Regions from separate parts of the Kitasatospora sp. NBC_00458 genome, predicted to be linked through region 1. Evidence: riboswitches for the same ligand, from Rfam matches in the RefSeq annotation. Region 1 holds a riboswitch; each other region holds the start of a gene.
The links. A riboswitch is a leader RNA that binds a small molecule or an ion and turns the genes downstream of it on or off. The one in region 1 is predicted to bind cobalamin.
Positions count from the first base shown of each region.

Region 2: it holds a riboswitch for cobalamin, as region 1 does, so the genes downstream of both, OG550_RS03870 (CoA-acylating methylmalonate-semialdehyde dehydrogenase) here and OG550_RS23255 (ribonucleoside-diphosphate reductase subunit alpha) in region 1, are expected to answer to the same signal.
Region 3: it holds a riboswitch for cobalamin, as region 1 does, so the genes downstream of both, metE (5-methyltetrahydropteroyltriglutamate--homocysteine S-methyltransferase) here and OG550_RS23255 (ribonucleoside-diphosphate reductase subunit alpha) in region 1, are expected to answer to the same signal.

Region 1 is NZ_CP107904.1:5,576,815-5,584,495, reverse strand. Features, by position in the region: gene OG550_RS23275 (ArnT family glycosyltransferase) at 1-1,570, opposite strand, end outside; gene OG550_RS23270 (glycoside hydrolase family 26 protein) at 1,570-2,652, opposite strand; gene OG550_RS23265 (glycosyltransferase family 2 protein) at 2,649-4,166, opposite strand; gene OG550_RS23260 (hypothetical protein) at 4,376-5,323, opposite strand; cobalamin riboswitch at 5,692-5,814, shown strand; gene OG550_RS23255 (ribonucleoside-diphosphate reductase subunit alpha) at 6,000-7,681, shown strand, end outside.
Region 2 is NZ_CP107904.1:1,115,106-1,122,786, forward strand. Features, by position in the region: gene OG550_RS03860 (enoyl-CoA hydratase/isomerase family protein) at 1-109, opposite strand, end outside; gene OG550_RS03865 (acyl-CoA dehydrogenase family protein) at 109-1,269, opposite strand; gene OG550_RS03870 (CoA-acylating methylmalonate-semialdehyde dehydrogenase) at 1,266-2,765, opposite strand; cobalamin riboswitch at 2,977-3,169, opposite strand; gene OG550_RS03875 (trypsin-like peptidase domain-containing protein) at 3,211-7,353, opposite strand; gene OG550_RS03880 (CU044_2847 family protein) at 7,350-7,681, opposite strand, start outside.
Region 3 is NZ_CP107904.1:6,934,940-6,942,620, reverse strand. Features, by position in the region: gene OG550_RS28305 (Gfo/Idh/MocA family protein) at 1-294, opposite strand, end outside; gene OG550_RS28300 (tetratricopeptide repeat protein) at 370-2,976, opposite strand; gene metE (5-methyltetrahydropteroyltriglutamate--homocysteine S-methyltransferase) at 3,224-5,500, opposite strand; cobalamin riboswitch at 5,726-5,948, opposite strand; gene cobF (precorrin-6A synthase (deacetylating)) at 6,133-6,891, shown strand; gene OG550_RS28285 (anthranilate synthase family protein) at 7,481-7,681, shown strand, end outside.

The DNA of each region.
Region 1 (7,681 bases):
CGAACCGCCAGGTCGACTGGCTCAGCCCGAGGGCGAGCGCCACCACCCAGAGCAGGATCCCCAGCTGCGGGTGCCGGAAGTGCGGACCGACCAGGCGGGCCAGGCCGATGCCGGCCATCGGCGCGGCGAACAGCAGGCCGAAGCCGAGGTGCTTGTACAGCGCCACCGAGGTGTTGAGGTGCATCTGGTAGGCCGGGGCGAGCAGCGCCGTCCCGGTCAGCAGCAGGCCGAGGAGGATCCGGCGGCGGCGGCCGGGCCCGGTCATCGTGCGCACCAGCGGCGACTCGTTCATCCGGCCGCGCAGCGCGTACGCGATCGCGCCGCCGACCGCGGTGACGAACATCAGGCCGCCGAACTCCACGCACTGGCGGGCCAGCTCGGTCCAGGGCTCGGTGCCGTGGGCGCGCTGGGTGGTGGTGGCCCGGACGCCCTTGAGGACGTCGGTGAAGGTCATCCCCAGCCAGAGCAGGCCGCCCGCGCCGCCCGCGAGCAGGACGCCGCGCAGCAGCGGCTGGCGGTTGCGGTTGCGCCGCCCGGTCAGCACGGCCAGCAGCACCAGGCTGGGGAGGTAGAGCGCCGAGGCGTACTTCAGTCCGACCGCGAGCACCATGACCGGCGCGGCGGCGAGGACGGCGGCCGCGGGGGCCCGGTCGGTGCGCACCACGACCCAGACCGCCAGGGCGAGCAGCAGCACCGCCGGGGCGTCGTAGGTGGCGAAGAAGCCGAGCACCACGGTCGACTGGGTCACCGCGAACATCGCCGCGGCGCCGAGCGCGACCCGCTCGTTGAACAGCCGCCGGGTCGAGCCGTAGAGCAGCGAGGTCGTGCCCAGCATGCAGAACAGGCTGAACAGGCGGACCCCGAGCATGCCGAAGTGGTTCTCCAGCACCGCGGCCGCGATCGGGTACAGCGTCGGCGCGCCGGAGAAGTAGGTGTTGTAGTCCTTCGGGACGGGGGTGTCGTAGAGCCAGTGCGAGAGCTGCGCGTGCCCCGCGTACATGTAGAGCGCCTCGTCCTGGAACGCGGTGTTCGACAGGCGCACGGACATCGCGGTCTGGATCAGCAGGATGACCAGCAGCAGCGCGCGGCTGATCCACGAGCGGCGGCGGCCGGAGTCGAGCCTCCAGCTGGCCTCGGGCACCGACGGCAGGGTGTAGCCGGGCCCGTCGGGCGGGCCGGCGTCGGCGTCGGTGTCCTCGGCGTCCGGATCGGGGTACGGCTCGTCGTCGCTCCGGTCGTCGTCGCTCCGGTCCTCCCCGGTGGACCGGTCGCCTTCCCCCGACCGCTCCCCCCGGTGCCGGGAGGGCGGCGACGGATGGCGGCTCTCGAACCACGAGCCACCGGTGTCGGGCACCCGGTTCGGCGCCTCGGCGGCGGACGCCTCACCGGGCGACGGGTCGTCGGCGGGCCGGTCGTCGACGGGCCTGTCGTCGGCGGGCCGGTCGTCGGCGGGCCGGTCGTCGGCGGGACGCAGACCGACCGACCCGGCGCCCTCGGGGGCGGCGGCCGCGCCCTGTGGACGCGGGCCGGGGATCCGGCGGCGGCTGCGGGGCGTGGGGGAGGGCGTCATCAGGGGCTCTTCACGTCGAAGCTGTAGCGGCCGTCGGACACCGCCTGCTTGAACGCGCTCTGGGACTGCGGATCACCCTCGATCCGCCAGTCGACCTCCTTGTTGAGGTTGAACCAGATGAAGCCCAGGCAGTCGGGACGCTTGATCACGTTCGCGGCGAGGTTGTAGATGTCGGACACCTTGCGGGCACCCGGTTCGGAGCCCGTCTCGGCGATGATCCACGGCTTGTTGGTGAAGGTGCGGATCTGCGTGAGGGTGGGCGTGTAGAGGGTGTCGAAGGTGCCGGCTTCCAGATGCGTGTAGTAGGCGACGATGCCCACCCAGTCGACGTAGGTGTCGCCGGGGTAGTAGGGCTTGAGCGCGACCGCCGGCACCGGGTTGATGCTGTTCGGGCTCCAGACCCAGATCACCTGGCCGACTCCGAGCTGGGTGAACACGTCGTGCAGGTGCCGGTAGGCGGCGACGAAGTCGGCCGCCGTGGTGGTCTTGGTGCCCCAGTCGTACCAGGTGCCGTTGAACTCGTGGGCGAAGCTGATCGCGACCGGCACGTTGGTGTTGCGGACGGCCGCCGCGTAGCGCTTGACGTAGTCGTCGTACTTGCCCGCGGCGATGTCCGCCAGCGGCGTCTTGTAGGGCTCCCAGGCGATGAACGGCAGCGCGCCGCCCTGCCACGCGTTGGTCACGCCCTTGACGTCGTACTCGTCGCCCCAGCCCGAGTAGTACTCGACGATGTTCGGCCGCTTGCCGATCCGCCCGGCGAACTCGTCCACGCCGGCCATCGACTGCGGGGCCCCGTCGACGGCGACACCCAGGTACTTCTTGGCCGGCTTGAGCAGCGGCCGGACGTCGTACGGCAGCGCGGTGGCGGGCGTCGACGGAGCGGCCACGGCGGTCGGGGCGGCGCCGGTCGTACCCCCCGGGGAGGGCGCGGCGGCGACGGCCGCCGCCGCGGGGCCGAGCGGCTTCTCCCCGAGCAGGTCGCAGGCCGCCAGCGGGAGTACCAGCAGGGCCGCCACGAGGGCGCGGGCCAGGGCGGCACGCGCCCGGCGGCCGTCACGGGCGGTGCGGGTGGGGAGGGTCATGCCGGGGCGTCCTGGGATCGGGGCTGGATGAGGATGCGGCCGACCGTCACCGCGTAGAACAGGCCTGAGGAGAGCACCAGGGCGAAGTCCAGCGGGTTCAGCGTGAACATCCGGTAGACCGCGGCGACCACCCAGACCAGCGCGGAGCCGCCGCCCCAGACGATGACGCCGGCCCAGAACCGCCGCTGCCGGTTCTTGGCCTTGCTGGAACCGGTCGGCTGCCAGCCCCGCTGGCGGCCCCGAACCAGGTCCCAGACCGCGAAGAAGTGCGCCCAGCCGTACATCATCCGGCCGGCCCAGGCCTCCAGCCGGTACGGCGCCCGGTGCCAGAGCGGGAAGATCAGGGTGGCGTACACCAGGCTGGGGATGACCAGCACCAGGTGCTCGACCTTCAGCAGGTCCGGCCGCCAGAGCAGCAGCATGATCGGCAGCATCGGCAGCGCGAAGGTCAGCAGCGCGGTGTGGATGTAGTAGAGGAACCCGGAGACGTAGCAGAGCCGCGTGGTGAAGTCGAGGTCGGTGTTCCAGAACTTGCGGCTCGTCATCAGCGACATCGACCCCATGCACCAGCGGTACTGCTGGTTCTGGAACGCCCCGGCGTTGTCCGGGCAGACGCCGGTGGACAGGGCCACGGGAATGTACTGCAGGTCCCAGCCGAGGGCCCGCAGGTCGAAGCCGGTGTGCACGTCCTCGGAGTGGGCGATCAGCGTGGTGCCGCCGTTCTCCACCAGCGCGGCCCGCCGGTAGACCGCGCAGCTGCCGACGCAGATCGCGCCGTCGTTGCGCTGCCGGGCGACCTGGACCGAGCGGTAGAAGAGCTCCTGGATGGCGCCGGCGCCGCGCTCGATCCAGTTCTGCGAGTCCAGCACCCGGAAGAACTGCGGCGACTGGACGATGCCCAGCTTCGGGTTGCGCTGCAGGTACGGCAGCACCTCGTGCAGCAGGTCGTGCCGGGGCGCGAAGTCCGCGTCCAGGATGAGGATGAACTCGCCGTCGGAGCGCCCGAAGCCGTAGTGCAGGTTGCCGGCCTTCTTGAACCAGCCGCGGTTCTCCCGCACGCCGTACCGGAACCCGAAGTCGGCGGCCATCGCCTCGACCTCCGGACTCGCCGCGTCGTCCAGGACGTACGGCATGACCAGGCCCGGGTAGTGCTCCGCCATCTTGCGGACGTACGTCCAGGTGTTGTGCAGCACCTCGATCGGCTCGCCGCAGACCGGCAGGAACACGTCCACCGTCGGGTGGGTGTCAGGGCTCCACTGCCGGACCAGCCGGCGGTGCTCCCTGATGTCGAAGTTGGGCGTGAAGCTGTTCACGCGCAGCGACACCACGTAGTAGACGACCGTGAAGAACAGGAACGGGACGCAGAGCCAGAACCACGACCCGAGCGAGTACAGCTCGGCCTGGCTGACCACCAGGCAGCCGAAACTCACCACCGAACACAGGGTCAACACCCACTGGTGCCGGACGGTGTAGCTGTACTTCTCCTGGGAAGTGGGCGGCGCCGGGAGCAGCATCGCCGGAACAGGCTCCCCCTGTCCGCGTCTGCGGCCCGCCGCTCTGCGCCGTCTGCTGGTCGCATTGACGGCAGCGCTCACCGCGCGGTACCTCCTGCTCGCTGATTCCCCACCAGGGCGGCCGTGGAGAGTGCATCCCTCCCCCCGGCGGCGGTCATCCTATCGGACCGCCCCCGGCCTCCCGACTCAGCCTTCCCCCGGTCCCGCGGTCAGCCGCTGCGACCGCCGCGGCCCAGCAGGACCTCCTTGGCGCGCCCCGCCAGCGGGGCGGCCGCGGCCGCCGCGATCTGGTCGCTCTGGTCCGCGCCCTGCTTCAGCGAGCCCGCCACCGTGAAGTAGCCGAAGCGGCCGATCGACGCGTGCGTCTCGGTGCAGCCCGACTTGTCGGTCACGCAGAACATCGCGACGCCGGTGCCCGACAGACCCTGGATCAGGCCCGCGTGCCGGCCGAGCGCCCGGTCCGCACCGGCCTTGTTGTCGAAGACCGCGATGCCGACCGTGACGGCGCTCTCTCCGTTGACGTACGTCGCGCGGACCAGCGAACGGCAGGTGTCGTCGCCGAGCGCGAGGCCGAGCCCGCCGGTGGTCGCCTTGGAGCAGGGTGCGGTCGACCCGGTCACCTGACGGGTCCACACCTTGCCGTCGATGGTCCGGGTCTGGTCCGGGAACAGCGTCGCGGCGTCGACCGGCAGCTTGTCGGTGGCGGCGTCGGAGATGGCCGCCACCGCCTGCTCGGTGGGAGTGCCCGTGGCGGACGGACCGCCCGCGGTGGACGAGCTCGCGACCGGCTGCGGGTCGTCGCCGCCCTTGTCCCTGCCGTTGATCCACACCCCGGCCCCGACGATCCCGCCGACCAGGACGGCCGCCACCACGACCGCGCCGATCCACAGGCGCTTGCGCCGGCGCGCATCGGTGGCGTGCCGGTCCGCCATCGCGTTCCAGTCCGGCTCGGCGGACGACGGCGCGACCGGCTGCGGCCCACCGCCCTGCGGGGACCACTGGACGAACTGCGTCGGAGCGCCGGCGACCGACTGCGCCTGCGGCGGGAGACCCTGCTGCGGACCCTGCTGCGGACCCGGCTGGTGACCCTGCTGCGGGCCCGGCTGCGGACCCGGCTGCGGGTACGGCACCGAGCCGGACGGCACCTGCGGCAACACCGGCGGCGGTCCCTGCGGCGGCACCCCCGCCCCCGGCTGGACGTACGGCGTCGCAGGCGGCCCGAACCCGCCGGGCGGCGGCACCGGCGGCTGACCGTGCTGGGGCGCCGGCCCCGGTGCCCCAGGCTGCTGACCCTGCTCCGGCGGCACGGCCCGACTGGCCCGATCCCCCGGAGCGCCCGTTCCCTCGCTCATGTGCCGAGATCGTAGGGCATGCACCGGACGAGGGGTCGATCCGGTGACCAATCCGTTTCAGAACACGGCTCCGGGCGGGTGTCCGGACCCCCGCCCCGGTACCAGCCGTCATCGGGCCAACACGCCGCGCTGCACAACATGTGGTGTCGCATCGGGAGAGCACCACTAGATGTATGCTCAATCCTGCTGTCGACGCAGGGGAACCCGGTGCGAGTCCGGGACTGCCCCGCAGCGGTGAGCGGCCGCCCCCGACGGGGCCCGCGAGTCCGAGTACCTGCCGACGGTGTGCGAGCGCCTCCCCGCAGAGGCCCCAGCACGAGCACCACCTTCCGGGCCTCGCGGGCGGGCCGGGGACGACACGCCGCGCGACGCCCAGGGCGCCCGCGCCGTCCTCCCCTGCCCCGAACGGCCCGGTACCCCGATCCACAGCCGCCGATCGCCGCCAGGAGAGAGCGCCTTGACCACCGCTGCCTCAGTCACCCTGCCCGCCCAGGGTTCCAGCTCCGCCCCCACCGCCCCGACGGTCTCCGACCCGGGCGGCGCGCTCCTCCGACTGCTGACCGACCGCAGCGCCGACCTCCCCCAGGTGGACCCCGGCCACGTCGCCGCCGCCGCCCTGCGCGGCCGCCACGCCGGATCGGACTTCGCCGAGCTGCGCGGGCTGGCCGTGGACGCCTCCGCGTCGATGATCGCCGAGGACCCGCAGTACTCGAAGCTGGCGGCCCGGCTGCTCGCGCTGGAGATCGTCGACGAGGCGGCGAGCCAGGGCGTGGTCTCGTTCTCCACCTCGATCACGGTCGGCCACGCCGAGGGCCTGATCGGCGACGCCACCGCGGCCTTCGTCGCCAAGCACACCGACGCGCTGAACGCCCTGATCGACCCGGCCGGCGACGACCGCTTCGAGTACTTCGGCCTGCGCACCGTGCAGTCCCGCTACCTGCTGCGCCACCCGATCACCCGCAAGGTCGTCGAGACCCCGCAGCACTTCCTGCTCCGCGTCGCCTGTGGCCTGGCGGTCGGCGACAACGAGCAGTCGGTGCGCGAGGTGGCCGAGCTGTACCGCCTGATGAGCCGGCTGGAGTACCTGACCTCCTCGCCGACCCTCTTCAACTCCGGCACCCGGCACCCGCAGATGTCCAGCTGCTACCTGCTGGACTCCCCGCTGGACAACCTGGACTCGATCTACTCGCGGTACGCGCAGATCGCCCGGCTCTCCAAGCACGCCGGCGGCATCGGCCTCTCCTACTCGCGGATCCGCTCGCGCGGCTCGCTGATCCGGGGCACCAACGGCAAGTCGAACGGCATCGTCCCGTTCCTGCGCACCCTCGACTCCTCGGTCGCCGCCGTCAACCAGGGCGGCCGCCGCAAGGGCGCGGCCTGCGTCTACCTGGAGACCTGGCACGCGGACATCGAGGAGTTCCTGGAGCTGCGCGACAACACCGGTGAGGAGGCGCGCCGCACCCACAACCTGAACCTGGCGCACTGGATCCCGGACGAGTTCATGCGCCGGGTCAACGCCAACGCCGACTGGTCGCTGTTCTCCCCGGCCGACGTCCCCGAGCTGGTCGACCTGTGGGGCGCCGAGTTCGACGAGGCCTACCTGAAGGCCGAGCTGGCCGGCAAGGCCGTCCGCACCATCCCCGCGCAGACCCTGTACGCCCGGATGATGCGCACCCTGGCGCAGACCGGCAACGGCTGGATGACCTTCAAGGACGCCTCCAACCGCGCCGCCAACCAGACCGCGCTGCCCGGCCGCACCGTCCACTCCTCCAACCTCTGCACCGAGATCCTGGAGGTCACGGACGACTCCGAGACCGCCGTCTGCAACCTCGGCTCGGTCAACCTCGGCGCCCACGTGGCCGCCGGCGCGACCGCCGCCGACCTGCTGAACGCGATGGACTGGGACCGCCTGGACTCCACCGTCCGCACCGCCGTCACCTTCCTCGACCGCGTGGTGGACATCAACTTCTACCCGACCCCCGAGGCCGGGGCCTCCAACTCCCGCTGGCGCCCGGTCGGCCTCGGCGTGATGGGCCTCCAGGACGTCTTCTTCCAGCTCCGCCTGGACTTCGACTCCGCCGAGGCCAAGCGGCTCTCCACGCTGATCGCCGAGCGCATCATGCTCACCGCGTACGAGCGCTCCGCCGACCTGGCCGAGCAGCT
Region 2 (7,681 bases), 4.5 Mb from region 1:
CGTGGGTGAGGGCGTTCAGGGCCTTGGGGCGGTTGAGGACGATCAGGCCCGCCCGCCCGTCCCGGTCGACGACGACCTCGCCGGGGTCCGCTCCGTCCGTGGTGGCCATCAGGCGGCCCCGGTCAGGCCGCGGGCGACGATGACGCGCATGATCTCGTTGGTCCCTTCGAGGATCTGGTGCACCCGCAGGTCGCGGACGATCTTCTCGATGCCGTACTCGGCGAGGTAGCCGTAGCCGCCGTGCAGTTGGAGCGCCTGGTCGGCGACCTCGAACCCGGTGTCGGTGGCGTGGCGCTTGGCCATCGCGCAGAGCTGGGGCGCGCGGTCGTCGCCGCGGTCCAGCGCGGCGGCGGCCCGCCACACCAGGGCGCGGGCGGCCTCCAGTTCGGTCGCCATGTCGGCGAGCCGGAACTGGAGCGCCTGGGCGTGCAGCAGCCGGGCCCCGAAGGCCTCGCGCTCGGCGAGGTACCGGGTGGCGCGCTCCAGCGCGGTCCGGGCGCCGCCCAGCGAGCAGGCGGCGATGCCGAGCCGGCCGCCGTTCAGCCCGGCCATGGCGATCCCGAACCCGCCGCCCTCGGCGCCGAGGAGGCGGTCGGCGGGCAGCCGGACCCCGTCCAGCACCACCTGCCGGGTGGGCTGGGCGTTCCAGCCCATCTTCTGCTCGTTCGGGCCGAAGGACAGCCCCGGGTCGTCGCGGTCCACGACGAAGGCGGAGACGCCCTTCGGTCCGGGGCCGCCGGTCCGGGCCATCACCAGGTAGAGCCGGGCGGCGCCCGCGCCGGAGATGAACTGCTTGACGCCGTCCAGCACCCAGTGGTCGCCGTCGCGCACCGCGCGGGTGGCGATCGCGGCGGCGTCCGATCCGGCGCCCGGCTCGGTGAGGCAGTAGCTTCCCAGATGCTCGGCCGTGCAGAGCGCCGGGAGCCAGCGGCGGCGCTGGTCGGCGGTGCCGTAGCGGTCGACCATCCAGCCCACCATGTTGTGGATGGACAGGTAGGCGGCGATCGACGGGCAGCCGGTGGCGAGCGCCTCGAAGGCCACCACCCCGTCCTGCCGGGTGAGTTCGGACCCGCCGACGTCCTCGCGGACGTACACGCCGGCCAGGCCGAGGTCCGCCGCCTTGCGCAGCACGTCCACCGGGAAGTGCTTGGTCCGGTCCCACTCCACCGCGTGCGGCGCCAGGTACTCGTCGGCGAACGCCCGGGTGGTCTCCGCGACGGCCCGCTGGTCCTCGCTCAGGTCGTGGTCGTGGTCGTGCACGGCGCTCATCCCATCGTCGGCATGGTGAAGCTCGCGCCCTCCTTGACCCCGGAGGGCCAGCGCGAGGTGACGGTGCGGGTGCGGGTGTAGAAGCGGATCGAGTCCGGCCCGTGCTGGTTGAGGTCGCCGAACGCGGACCGCTTCCAGCCGCCGAAGGTGTGGTAGGCGATCGGCACCGGGATCGGCACGTTCACGCCGACCATGCCGGTGTTCACCCGGCGGGTGAAGTCGCGGGCGGTGTCGCCGTCCCGGGTGTAGATCGCCACCCCGTTGCCGAACTCGTGCTCGCTGGGCAGCCGCAGGGCCTCCTCGTAGTCGGCGGCGCGCACCACCGAGAGGACCGGGCCGAAGATCTCCTCGCGGTGGATCCGCATGTCCGGCGTGACCCGGTCGAACAGCGACGCGCCGAGGAAGAACCCGCCCTCGTGCCCCTCCAGCCGGAAGTCCCGTCCGTCGACGACCAGTTCGGCGCCCTCCCGGACGCCCAGGTCCAGGTAGCCGCGGACCCGCTCCAGCGCGTCCGGGCCCACCAGCGGGCCGAAGTCCGCCTCCGGGTCGTCCGAGCGGCCGACCTTCAGCGCGCCGATCCGCTCGACCAGCTTGGCCACCAGGGCGTCGGCGGTCTCCTCGCCGACCGGGACGGCGACCGAGATCGCCATGCACCGCTCGCCCGCCGAGCCGTAGCCGGCGCCGATCAGCGCGTCGGCCACCTGGTCGAGGTCGGCGTCCGGCATGACGATCATGTGGTTCTTGGCACCGCCGAAGCACTGGGCGCGCTTCCCGTGGGCGGCGGCCGTCGCGTAGACGTACTGGGCGATCGGCGTCGAGCCGACGAACCCGAGCGCCTGCACCCGCGGGTCCTCCAGCAGGGTGTCGACCGCCTCCTTGTCCCCGTTGACCACGTTGAGGACGCCCGGCGGCAGGCCCGCCTCCAGGAACAGCTCGGCCAGCCGCAGCGGCACCGAGGGGTCCCGCTCGGAGGGCTTGAGGATGAAGGCGTTGCCGCAGGCCAGCGCGGGCGCCGCCTTCCACAGCGGGATCATCGCCGGGAAGTTGAACGGCGTGATCCCGGCGACGACGCCGAGCGGCTGGCGCATCGAGTACACGTCGATGCCGGTGCCCGCGTTGTCGGTGAACTCGCCCTTCAGCAGGTGCGGGATACCGGCGGCGAACTCCACCACCTCCAGCCCGCGCTGGAGGTCGCCGTGCGCGTCGGCGACCGTCTTGCCGTGCTCGGCGGAGAGCAGCCTGGCGAGCGGCTCCCGCTCCTGCTCGACCAGTTGGAGGAAGCGCAGCAGCACCCGGGCCCGGCGCTGCGGGTTCCAGGCCGCCCACTCGGGCTGCGCCTGCGCGGCGTCGGCGATCACCGCCTCGACCTCGGCGCGGCTCGCGAGCGGCACCCGGGCCTGGACCCGGCCGGTGTTGGGGTCGTACACGTCGCCGAGGCGGCCGGACGTCCCGGGGACGCGCTTGCCTGCGACGAAGTGGGTCAGTTCACGGACCATCGGTTCCTTCTCTCGTCTGGGGTGGGGAGAGGAGGAATGGAGGACTCCGCCCACGGCGGCACGCCGCGCGGTGGCGCGGCGGGGCGGCCGTCGGCGGGGTGCGACAGGCGGACCGTCAGAGCAGGTGGGCCCCGGCGGGCGGCACAGGACGGCCGGGGGCGGTGGAACGGGAGCAGCCCGGAGTCATGCGTGTCGTCTCCATCCTCGTGGAAAACACGGACCGTCCGCGGCCGGTATCCTGACTCCCGGATCGACGCCCGCCCGCGGGCCTTCCCGGCTGGCTGCCAGTGGCCGTGTCCTGCGTGGACGGACTCCCCGGTCACAGTGGCGGGACCGTGCCGGACTCACACCGGCTTCCCTGACACCGCGGACCTTTCCACGACCATATAGTCGGACGTCCTAGTAAGTCCAGGGCCCCACGCGGACGACGGGCGACCCGCCCTCCCTACCCGGCACCGGGCAGGGCCGCCGCCGGCCGGTCGTCGGCGCCGCGCAGCTCCAGGAAGAGCCAGGCCTCCCTGACCGGCGGATACCGCGTGTCGGCCGTGAGCAGGACCTCCGCCTGTCGGCAGGCCTCCTCCACCGGTACGGCACCCTCCCGATGACGGGCGAGCACGTCGCGCAGCCGCTCCAGCTCCTCACTGGTCGGCGCCTCCTCCGAACCGGCCCCGCCCTCCGGCAGGTCCCCGGCCTCCGGGGCGCCCTCGTCCGCCCCGACCGGCCGGTCCACCCGGCCCAGCTCCCCGGGCCGACCGGCGGACGCCTCGCCGTCCCCGCCGCCCGCCACCAGCACGTCCGGGAACAGCCGCACGGCGGCGTGCCGCAGCAGGACCTCGGTCCGCAGCAGCGCCGGAACGTCCGCGCCGACCGCCGTGGACCCGGCCGCCGCAGGCCCGGCCGACCGGAGCGCCGCCAGGGCCCGGTCCAGGGTGAAGCCGGCGTTCCGATGGGAGCCCGCCCGCATGTACAGCGCGCTCAACCTCACCAGGGCGTCCAGGATCCGGCCGCTCGTCCCCTCCCGGAGGCAGTGGTCGGCGGCGGCGTTGCAGAGCTCCGCCGCCGCCGCGAGGTCCCCGGTCGCCTCCGCCGCCTCGGCCGCGATGCCGCAGCAGGTCGCCGCGTCCAGCAGACGCCCCTGCCGCTCCCAGCGGTCCGCCGTGTCCCGGGCCGTGCGCACGGCCGCCGCGTACTCCCCCGTGAGCAGCTCGGCCCGGGACAGGTCGTGCCTGGCGGACGCCTGCTGGTACCCGTCGCCGTGGCGGTCGGCGAGCTCCACCGCACGCCGCCCCCAGAGGAGACCCGCGGGTCCGTCGTCCATCCGCAGCGCGATCAGGCAGTTGTTGGCGGCCACGGGCACCGCCGTCCGCCACCGGCCGAGCCCTTCGAGCGCATCCGCCGCCTCGACGCCCTCCGCCAGCGCCTCCGGGAAGCGCTCCTGCTCCCACCGGAGCAGGCTCAGCCGGAAACGCGCCTCGGCCGCCCGCTCGGGCAGCCCGTACGACCCGGCGATCCGGATCGCCTCCCGGGCCGATGCCTCGACCGCGTCGAAGGCCCGTTTCGCCAGCAGGGTCTCCGCGTTGAGCAGGCAGGCCTTCACGGCCTCCTCCGGCTCCCCCGCCTTCAGGTGCAGGGCGACCCGGGTCGCGTTGATCGCCAGGATGCCGTCGAGCTCGCCGCGCGCCAGGGCGAGGACGTGCAGACCGATCGCCAGCCGGGTGGCGAGGTCGAGCCAGTCGTGCTCCTGGGCCAGCCGCAGCGCGTCCTCGAACCGGGCCGGGTCGAGCTCGCCCGCCTGTCCGCCGTCCACGGTCTCATCGGTGATGCCGGCGATCGCGTCGCACAGGTAGGCCACCGATCGCTGCCGGAAGTCGCTTACGGCGTCCGGCTGTTCCTCCGCCGCGAGGCGCTCCAGCGCGTACAGCCGGACCAGGTCGAAGAGGGTGAAGGTGGCGAGCAGCGGCCGGTCCGGAACGCGGACGACCTCCTTCCCGGCGAGGCTGCGGTCCGCCAGCCGGTTGAGGAGGAGCTCCTGGCGCAGCGGCGGGGCTTCGAGGCCGTGGCCCAGCTCCGGCCCGGTGGTCGCCGAGCCAGGAGCGGCGGCGGTGTAGCGGAACACCCGCCGGGCCGGCCCGTCCAGCGCGTCGTAGCTCAGTCCGATGACCGCCCGCAGGGCCCGGTCACCGGCCTCCAGGTAGTCGAGCCGGGTGGTCTCCTCCTCCAGGACCTGCACCAGGTAGTCGAGGTCGAGGTCGGGATCGCTGGTCAGCCGGGCCCCGACCATCCGCAGCGCCATCGGCACGTCGTCGCACAGGTGGGCGAGCAGGTGGAGCGGGCGGTGGTCGGCCACGTGGTCGTCGCCGCACCAGGACAGCACCCGGACGGCCGCGTCACGGTGCAACGGGCCCACCGTGAAGACGAGTCCGGGATCGGCGTAGCCCTGCTGCCGGTCCCGCGAGGTGACGATGACCGCCCCGCCCGCGGCGGCCCGGGCGAGCGGCGCCACGTGGGCGGCGTCCCGGGCGTTGTCGAGGACCAGCAGGACGCCGCGGTCGCTCAGGGCGCCCGTGAAGGCCGCGAAGAGGTGGGCGTCGTCCATCGCGCCGGAGCCGAGGTCGAGACCGAGCGCCTCGGTCACCACCCGGACGACGGTCCGGGCGTCCCGGCACAGGCCGGGCTGCAGACCGAACAGGTCGAGGTGGAGGGCGCCCCCGGGGAAGTCGGGAGCGAGCCGGTGGGCGACCTCGACGGCCACGGCCGAGGTGCCGACGCCGGGCTGACCGGCCAGGAAGGCGGTGGCCCGCCCGTAGCGGGCGTGGCGTCTGCGCAGTGCCCCGACGATCCGGTCGACCAGCTCCTCACGCCCCAGGAAGCACGGGTCCTGGTCCGGCAGCCGGGCCAACTGGGCTGCCACGGAGGCGAGATGACGTTGGGCCACGGCTCCGCCTGGCCCGTGGAGGCCCTCGACGCCACCGGTGGCGCCCGCTCCGCCGGGGATGCCCGCTCCCCCGGGGGCCGCGCCCGTGGAGGCCGCGCCTCCGGTGGCGGATCCGCCCTCCGGTTCCGAGGCGGGGGCGGTGAGGAGCGCCAGCGCGGTCGAGGTGCCGCGCAGCGGCGGCAGCTGCTCCGCCACGGCGGCGAGGAACGTCCGCAGACCCGGCCCGCCCGCAGACCTGCGCCCGTTTCCGCTCGCGCTACCGGTCCCGCTCGCACCCCCGGTCCCGGTCCCGGTCCCGCCGGTCAGGGCAGCGGCGAGATGGCGCCGCCCGGTGGCCGACAGCCGGGCGAACAGCGGCTCGGCCAGCGCGTCCACCAGAGCCGCCCGGAACGCGTCGAGCAGCGCGGAGAGCCGGTCCGCACCGCCGGACGCAGTGGAGGCTCCGGACCCCTCGGGCTCGGCCTGCACGTCGAGCTCGGCCTGCGCGTCCACCGGGACCGGCGGGGCGAGCGGGACAAGCCAGCGGCGGCGAGCCTCGTCGTGCTCGGGCAGGGCCCGCAACAGCACCCGGGGGTCGAGTCCGTGCCGGCGCAGTCGACGCCGGAACGCCCACACCTCGGACACCTCGCCCGGCCCTCCGCCGAGGGTGCCCGCGGCCCGGCGGAGCAGTTGCTCCAGGACGACGACGAGGCCGCCCGTGCCGCGGGCGGCCTCGTCCAGCGCGGCCAGGACCTGGAAGACCTCCAGCGCCGCCTCGAACGGACCGGCCGACTCGCCGCCCGGGCCGGGCACGTCGTCCGCAGTCGGCCGGTCCGCCCGTACGCCGGTCGCGTTCGGTCCGCTCGCGCCGCTCGCGCCGTTCGGTCCGTTCACGCCGGGTGCGGGCGCCCACCCCGCCGTCACGGCGGTCGCCGCGACGGCGTTCACCCGGTCGGTGAGCACCACCTGGGTGTGCAGGGCCAGGCCGGGGACGCCGGCGAGCAGCGCGGCCAGGTCCTCCGTCCTCGCGGCCCAGACCGTGTCCCGCAGCCAGCCGTCCAGGCTGTTGTACCGCGCCGAGACGACGCCCACCACCAGGTTGTCGCGGATCCGCAGGACCGGCGCACCGCTCATCCCGGGCACCACCGAGTCGGCGCTGAACCTGCCCAGGGAGACCTGCCGGTCCGTCAGGGTGCCGCCCTGCCAGGCACCGGGGGCGTCGAGGTGCCGGTAGTCACGGCCCGGGTCGACGATCGTCGGGACACCCGTCACGAAGACGCCCGTCCGCAGCTCGACCCCGTCGGTGGGCAGCAGGCCCGCGACGGAACCGGCCAGCGGCTCGGCACAGCGCAGCACGGCAAGGTCCCACACCGGTCCGGTCGCCACGACGTCCGCCGCCCGGACACCCGCCTGCCCACCCGCCTGCCCACCCGTCGGACCCGCGGGCGGGCTCGCCGACGAGTCGGCGTCCGGACCGGCGAGCGGGTCGGCGAGCGGGTCGATCAGCACCCGGCCGCCGACCTCGGCGCACCCCAGGTCGGCGAGCACGTGCCACGCGGTGACGATGACGCCCGGGGCCACCTGGAAGCAGGTGCCGACCGGTTCACCCGCCGGGCCGAGGACCCGCCCGAGCGCCCCCGAACTGCGCGGCTCCCGGTAGGCGGCTGCCGTCACGCCTGCTCCGCCGGCCCGACGCGGCCGGCCGGCGCGGTGACCCCGGCAGCCCCGGAGCCGTCCGGCCCCTGAGCGGCCTGCGCGGCGTCGTCCTCGCCGTCCTCGTCGGACGCCTGCGCTTCCCCCTCGCCCGGCGCCACCGGGTCGGTCCCGCCACCCCGGCGGTACGTCAGCTTCACCTTCAGCGTCGCCTGTCCCGCCGTACTGGCCATCAGGACCGTGCCCTTGGCGGAGAAGCTGAGGCCGAACTCGACCTCCATCTCGTCCGGCCGGGCGGCCCGCCGGCCGGCCCCCTCGATCACCTGGACCGTGGAGGCGGCGATCTCGA
Region 3 (7,681 bases), 1.4 Mb from region 1:
GAGGGGCTTCTCCACGAGCACCCTGGCCGTGGATCCGGCCAGGGCCTCGACCGCGAGGTCCGCGTGCGTGTCCGTGGGCGTGGCGAGCACGACCAGGTCCGGCCGGTGCGCCCGGAGGGCGTCGGCGAGGTCCGCGTAGTGGGGCGCCGGGTCGCCGCGGAAGGTGGGCTGCCTCCCCGGGCGGGGATCGACGGTGAACTCCAGGGACACACGGTCCTGCTCGGCCAGCACGGCGAGGTGGGTCTCGGCGATGATCCCGGCCCCGACCAGGCCGACGCGTACCAGGTCAGTCATTGCGGTGCTGCTCTCCTCGTGCGGTTCGGCTGCCGGCCGGGGCGGACGGACCGGCTGTCCGGCCGCCCCGGCGTGTCACCGGTGGGTCACCAACTCGGCCCAGCGTCCCAGCGACCCGGCCGGGCCGTCGACCCAGTCCACCTCCGGCACGTGCTCGGCGGCCCGCCCGGCACCGTCGATCCAACTGGTCGCGATGGGCACCCAGTAGGTGTTCCCGCCGGAGGCCCGGGTGCGGTGGTCCAGCTCGGACCGCGTCCGCCGGGCGGCGTCGTGGTCTCCGGCCAGCACGCCGAGCAGGATCTCGGCCACGTCCGCGAGGTTGTGGCCGCCGCGGTAGGTGATCCCGTCCGCCAGCCGCCGGGTGTCGCCGACGGCGTCCGCCGCCTCGCGGGCGGCGCCGCTCATCGCGAGGGCCACCGCTTCGGCGGACCGGATCTTGACCAGCTCGACCGGGTTGGGCACGAGGTCCAGCAGGTCCCTGGCCCGGGCCGCCGCGGCCGACACCGCGGCCACGTCCCCGGACCAGCAGGCCGTCTGTGCCAGGTTGGCCTGGGCCTTCGCCTCGGCGGCGGCCAGTCCCTCGCTCCGGGCCAGGTCGACCGCCTCGGTGTAGGCGGCGGTCGCCTCGTCGAACCGCGCGTTGACCCGCCAGATGTGGCCGAGCAGCCGGAGCCGCTCCCCCTCGTCCTCCGGGCCCCGGCTGCGCTGCTCGCGCAGGGCGGCGAGGGCCGTGGCGAAGCGCCCGTTGAGGTAGTGGTGGTCGCAGAGCCAGTAGCGGGCGGCCGCGTCGAACTCGCCACCCAGCAGGTCCTGGTAGATCTCCGCCGCCGCCGAGTAGTCGCCGTGGTTGCGCAGGGCGTGCGCGAGGTGGATGCGCAGGAGCTGCGCCGTGCGGCTGTCGGGCGGCAGCCCCTCCCCGGCACCGCCGAGGAGGTCGATCGCCTCCTCCACGCGGCCCGTACGACGCAGTTGGACACCCCGTATCGCGGCGCGGACCGCCCGGTACCCGGCCCCGTCGGCCGGGCCGGCGGTGAGCCCGGCGCCGAGCTCCGACCACTGGCCGGCCTCGACCAGGCGCTGGGTGGCCTGGGCCATCCAGTCGTCGAAGACACCGTGCGCGGCCGAGAGCCTGAGGCCGGACTCCAGGGCCTGCGCGGTCGCGGCACGCCCGCCCGAAGGGCCCACGCCCCGGCCCAGCCAGGTCAGCAGCCTGCCCGCGACCTTGTTCCGGTCACGGTCGGACCAGCCGTCCGGGAGGGACCGGTCGGCCTCGCCGATGGCGTGCCGCAGCGCCGTGTGCAGGGCGTACGGCAAGGCGTAGGCGTCGTCGTGGGTGAGGAACGGCCTGCGGAGGAACCTGGCCACGCTCCCGTCGGGAACGCCCGGCTGGCCGGCCCGCAGCAGTGCGGCGTCGACCCGGTCGGTGAGGGCCGCCGTACGGACCAGATCGCGTTCGTCGCGGGGGAGGTCCCTGATCGAGCGGGTGGCGACCGCGGTGAACGAGCCGCCGAAGTCCGCCACCGAGGGCTGCCCGCCGCGCGCCAGCAGCGCGGCGAAGTGCGACACCGAGAGGTCCAGGTAGAGGGGCAGGCCCTGGCCGCCCGAGATGATGCGCTCCCGGACCTCCGGCGACATGGCGGGCTCCCCGTCCCGGGTGAGCGCCTCACTGAGGTAGCTGTCGGCGTCGGAGTCCGAGAGGTATCCGACGAGGTGCTGGCGCGGTTCCGCCGTGTCGTTGCTGAAGTGCAGATTGGGCCAGCACTGCGCTCCGGTGAAGTCGATCTCGGCGCCCGCGCCCGAGTCGGCCCAGTCGACGCGGTTGCGGCCGGTGATCACGAACAGCACGTTCGGCATCAGGTAGACGCAGCGCTGGAGGATCCGTTCCACCGCCCGGTCGGCCCGGCCGTTGACCACCTCGAAGGTGTCGAGGAACACGCACACCGTCGGCCGCCGGCCCGCGCGGCCTCGGCCCGGCAGCCTTTCGAGGTCCCAGGCCAGGAGGTAGGGGAAGTACGAGAGCGTCTCGTAGTCGGCGTCCGCCTCGACCAGTTCGGCGAACAGCTCGCAGTCCGAGAGCAGTCGCCCTTCCCGCACGCGGTCCCGGACGGCCCGGTAGGTGGCCAGCGCCGCGCGGTGGGCGAGCCCTGCGAGGCCGCCCAGGCCGGCGGGGTCGACCTGCCGCACGCTCTCCGCGATCTGGTCGCCCAGCCCGATGCTCCGCGAGGCACGGCGAAGCGCCGGAGAGGCGTCCAGGAACTCCTGCAGCGTCTCTCCGGGATGGGCGCGCGCCCAGTAGGACGCCAGCGCCAGGTCGAAGGCGGGCCAGCGGCTCCCCAGCTGCCCCAGGCCTGCGCGAAGGCGCAGCAGCAGGCTCTCGGTGTCGCAGGCGCCCTCCTCCGAGAGGTCGATCCGCACCGTCGCGACGTCGTCACGGCCCTCGGCCTGCGTGTCGGCGAGGAGGCGTCGTTCGAGCTCGTGGGAGAGCGTCGTCTTGCCTATGCCCCCCACCCCGTAGAAGGTCAGGACGTTGCGGCGGCCCTGTGCACGGTCCACGACCGGCGAGACCCCGGCCTCGTCCAGTGCCCGGTGGAACGCGTCCACCGACCGGCCGAAGGCGGCCACCTCGTCGACCCGGTTGGTGAAGACCTGTTGCGCCGTCACCGTCGAAGAGAGGCCGCTCATGAATGCAGCCCGCAGGTTGACACGTGCCATCCGGCCTCCTCGTGCGCGCCGTTCCGGAGGTGCCCCGCCGCGGTTCCGTCGCGGGGCCATACCCGCCTGAGATCCTGTCAGCAATCTTCTCCGCACCACAAGACGACCACGGTGCCGCCCGACCGGGCCGGGGAGAGCCGGTGGGCGGCGGGTGGTGGGCCCCGCCGGGGGCCGCCTGCGGGCAGGCGGCCCCCCGGCGGGGTGCGGCGGGGTGGGGTCAGCCGGCCAGTTCGCCGCGGACCGCGCGGGCGGCGGCGACCAGGTTCTCCAGGGAGGCGCGGGTCTCCGGCCACCCCCGGGTCTTCAGGCCGCAGTCGGGGTTGACCCAGAGCCGCTCGGCGGGGATCGCCGCCAGCCCCCTGCGCAGCAGCTCGGCGGCCTCCTCGGCGCTCGGCACCCGGGGCGAGTGGATGTCGTAGACACCGGGTCCGACCTCGCGCGGGTAGCCCGCCCCGGCCAGCTCGTGGGCGACCTGCATGTGCGAGCGGGCCGCCTCCAGGGAGATCACGTCGGCGTCGAGCTCGTCGATCGCGGTCATGATCTCGCCGAACTCGGCGTAGCACATGTGGGTGTGGACCTGCGTGTCGGCGCGGACCCCGGAGGTGCTGAGCCGGAACGCCTCGGTCGCCCAGTCCAGGTACGCCGGCCGGTCGGCGGCCCGCAGCGGCAGGGTCTCGCGCAGCGCGGGCTCGTCGACCTGGACGACGGCGGCGCCGGCCGCCTCCAGGTCGGTGACCTCGTCGCGCAGTGCGAGGGCGACCTGCCGGGCGGTGTCGGCGAGGGGCTGGTCGTCGCGGACGAACGACCAGGCGAGCATGGTGACCGGTCCGGTGAGCATGCCCTTGACCGGACGCTCCGTCAGGTCCTGCGCGTAGCGGAACCATTCGACCGTCATCGGGTGCGGGCGGGAGATGTCGCCGGCCAGCACCGGCGGCCGGACGTACCGGGTGCCGTAGGACTGCACCCAGCCCTGCTGGGTGGCCAGGTAGCCGGTGAGCTGCTCGGCGAAGTACTGGACCATGTCGTTGCGCTCGGGTTCGCCGTGCACCAGGACGTCCAGTCCGGCCTTCTCCTGGTAGGCGACGACCTCGCGGACCTCCGCCTCCATCCGCTCCCGGTACCCGGTCCCGTCGAGGCGGCCGGCGCGCAGGTCGGCGCGGGCGGTGCGCAGCTCGGCGGTCTGCGGGAAGGAGCCGATGGTGGTGGTGGGGAGCAGCGGCAGGCCGAGGCGGGCGCGCTGGGCCTCGGCGCGCTCGGGGTAGGCCTGGGCGCGGCGGGCGTCCCCGGGGGTGGTGGCGGCGACGCGGGCGCGGACCGCGGGGTCGCGGGTGAGCGCGGAGGCGGCGCGGGAGGCGAGGTCGGCGCGGTTGGCGGCGAGTTCGGCGGTGATCGCGTGGACGCCCTCGCGCAGGCCCCGGGCGAGGGTGGTGATCTCGGCGGTCTTCTGGCGGGCGAAGGCGAGCCAGCGGGCCACCTGCGGGTCGAGGTCGCGTTCGCGGCCGGCGTCGAGCGGGACGTGCAGCAGGGAGCTGGACGGCGCGACGTCCACCCGGTCGGCCAGGCCGAGCAGGGTGGCGAGGGTGGTCAGCGACTTCTCCAGGTCGTTGATCCAGATGTTGCGGCCGTCCACCACGCCGGCCACGAGGCGCTTGCCGGGCAGTCCGCCGACGGCGGCGAGGTCGGCGAGGTTGGCGGCGCCGGGGCCGGTGAAGTCCAGGCCGACGCCCTCGACGGGGGCCTTGGCGAGGACCTTCAGGGCCTCGCCGGCCCGGTCGAAGTAGGTCGCGACGAGGATGCTCGGCCGGTCGGTGAGCGCGCCGAGCTCGCGGTAGACCCGGGCGGCGGCGTTCAGTTCGGCGGGGGTGCGGTCCTGGACGAGCGCGGGCTCGTCCAGCTGGACCCACTCGGCGCCGGCCGCGCGCAGGTCTCCGAGGAGTTCGGCGTAGACGGGCAGCAGCCGGTCGAGCAGGGTGATCGGCTCGAAGCCGGCGGCCACGCCGGGCGCGGGCTTGGCGAGCAGCAGGTAGGTGAGCGGGCCGACCAGTACCGGGCGGGCGCGGTGGCCGAGGGCGAGGGCCTCGCGCAGCTCGGAGACCGGCTTGGCAGAGTCGGCGGAGAAGACCGTGTCCGGCCCCAACTCGGGTACGAGGTAGTGGTAGTTGGTGTCGAACCACTTGGTCATCTCCAGTGGCGCGACGTCCTGGGTGCCGCGGGCCATCGCGAAGTAGCCGGCCAGCGGGTCGGCGTCGACGGCGGCGCGGTGGCGCGGCGGGATCGCGCCGACGGCGACCGTGGCGTCCAGCACGTGGTCGTAGAACGAGAAGTCGCCGGTAGGGACTTCGCCGATCCCGGCCTCGGCCAGCTGCCGCCAGTTGTCGCGGCGCAGGCCGGCGGCGGTGGCCTGCAGTGCGTCGGCGTCGACGCGGCCGGCCCAGTAGCCCTCGACGGCCTTCTTCAGCTCCCGGTTCGGCCCCTGCCTCGGGTAGCCGTACACGGTGGCCTGCGGGGCGGTGGAGTGCGGCGCGGCGGCCTGCGGACCTGCCTGCGCGGCGGCCTGCGGGGTGGTGGAACTCGTTGACACGGAACTCTCCTTCGCGAGTCGCGCTGCGATCCCGGGAGAGCACGCGGACGCGAAGGTACGGCAGCGGGGACGCGGCACCGAGTCGTGCCCGCCCGCTTCGCCGACCCGCCCACGAGGTCACCGAGATCACCGCGTACGGGGTGCACGCGGGCAGTGGCAGGTCTTCGGACTCGCGGGCACGCCCGCCCTTGAAGGGCGGACACCTAGTGGCCGTCGCTTCCCGGGCCCCGGTGGGGCCCAGTGCATGTGACGGCGGTCGTTCCCACTCACCGCTGCGGGGCAGTCCCGGATTCCCACCGGGTTCCCTCTTGCGACGCGCCTGCCTGGCTGGCAGGGCGAACCGACTGCGGGGCACAGCCTAGGCCCACCCGAGCCGCGCCGTCGGCGATTGTCCGGATGGCGGATGGCCGCGTGGGCGCGCAGGGCGCCGTGGCCGACACGGGCGGGCGGGGAGAGGAGCAGCGGGCGGCGGACGGCGGGCGGCGGACAGCGCGGCGGACGGGCGGGCGGTGGCCGGACAGCGGACGGACGGCACAATCGCTGTCATGCAGCACATCTTCGTCATCGGCATCGGCGCGGGCGACCCCGACCACCTGACCCTGCAGGCGGCCAAGGCCCTCGCCCGCACCGACGTCTTCTTCATCCTCGACAAGAACGAGGAACGCCAGGACATGATCCGGCTGCGCCGGCAGATCCTGGGCGAGCACGGCCGGCCCGGCCACCGCGTGGTGGAGGTGTCGGACGCGGAGCGGGACCGCACCACCCCGGCGTACGCGGCGGCCGTGGAGGACTGGCGCAGCCGCCGGGCCGACCTGGTCGAGCGGCTGGTCGCCGAGCACCTCGGCCCGGAGGAGACCGGCGCGTTCCTGGTCTGGGGCGACCCGAGCCTCTACGACAGCGTCATCGCCGTGATCGACGAGGTGCTGGCGCGCGGGGGTGCGGCGTTCGGGTACGAGGTGATCCCGGGGATCAGCAGCGTCTCGGCGCTCGCCGCGCGGCACCGCACCACGCTGACCCGGGTCGGCCGTCCGGTGCAGATCACCACGGGCCGGCGCCTCGCCGAGGGATTCCCCGAGGGCGTGGACGACGTGGTGGTGATGCTCGACGGGCGGGCCGCCTTCACCGCGGTCGACCCGGAGGGGCTGGAGGTCTTCTACGGCGCCTACCTCGGCACGCCCGACGAGATCCTCGCCGCCGGTCCGCTCGCGGAGACCGCCCCGCGGATCCGGGAGCTGCGCGAGGAGGCCCGCGTGCGCAAGGGCTGGATCATGGACACCTACCTGCTCCGCCGCACGGAGGGCTGACGCCCGCCCATGCGCCGTCCCCGCACCGGCGGGGGCGGCGCATTCGTGTGTGCGGACGGGGTCCGCGGGGCCGCGTCCGCTGGACGGGTTCCGCGAGCCGGGGAGCGGGCCGGGAGACGCGGGACGGGGTCCGCGGAACGGGTCGCACAGGAAATGCTTGACGTTTGTTGACCGCGAGTAGGTAAGGTTAGCCTCACTTCATATACAGCGTCCAACGGGAGCTGCAGATGGCCCTTCGACCATGTCGCGCCGGCCGTCCTGTCCAGCCCTGTCCGGACCAGACCCACCCCCGCCGTGCCGGCCCGGACCGTTCCGGCCTCCATCGCAGCGGCTCCGTCCGTCGGGACGGCACCCCCTGTCGTGACGGCACAGCTCGGACCGGCCCCGCCCCCGGGCGGCAGGGTCCGGCGCGGCCGGGTGTGGGCGGCACCCGCCACCTCCGCCGCCACCCTCCCGGAGGGACCGCTCCCTTGACGATCCCGCAGACAGCCCCGTACTCCACGCCGACCGCGGCTCCGAGCGCACCGCCGACCGGTTCACCGGCCGGATCACCGGGTGCGCCGCCGACCGCCGCCGGAAGCGTGCGGCGATGACCAGGACCGCCCAGCGCCTGCTCCGCCTCATCACCGGCTCCGCGCCGCCGCCGTTCGCCCTGGTGCACCGCCCCGGGACCACCGGTCCCGGCATCCTCGACGTCCTCACCGGCACGGTGAGCCACCCGGCCCGGATCGCCGACCTGCCCGTACCGGTGCCGGACACCGACGCCCCCGGCCGCCACCACGTCCTCGCC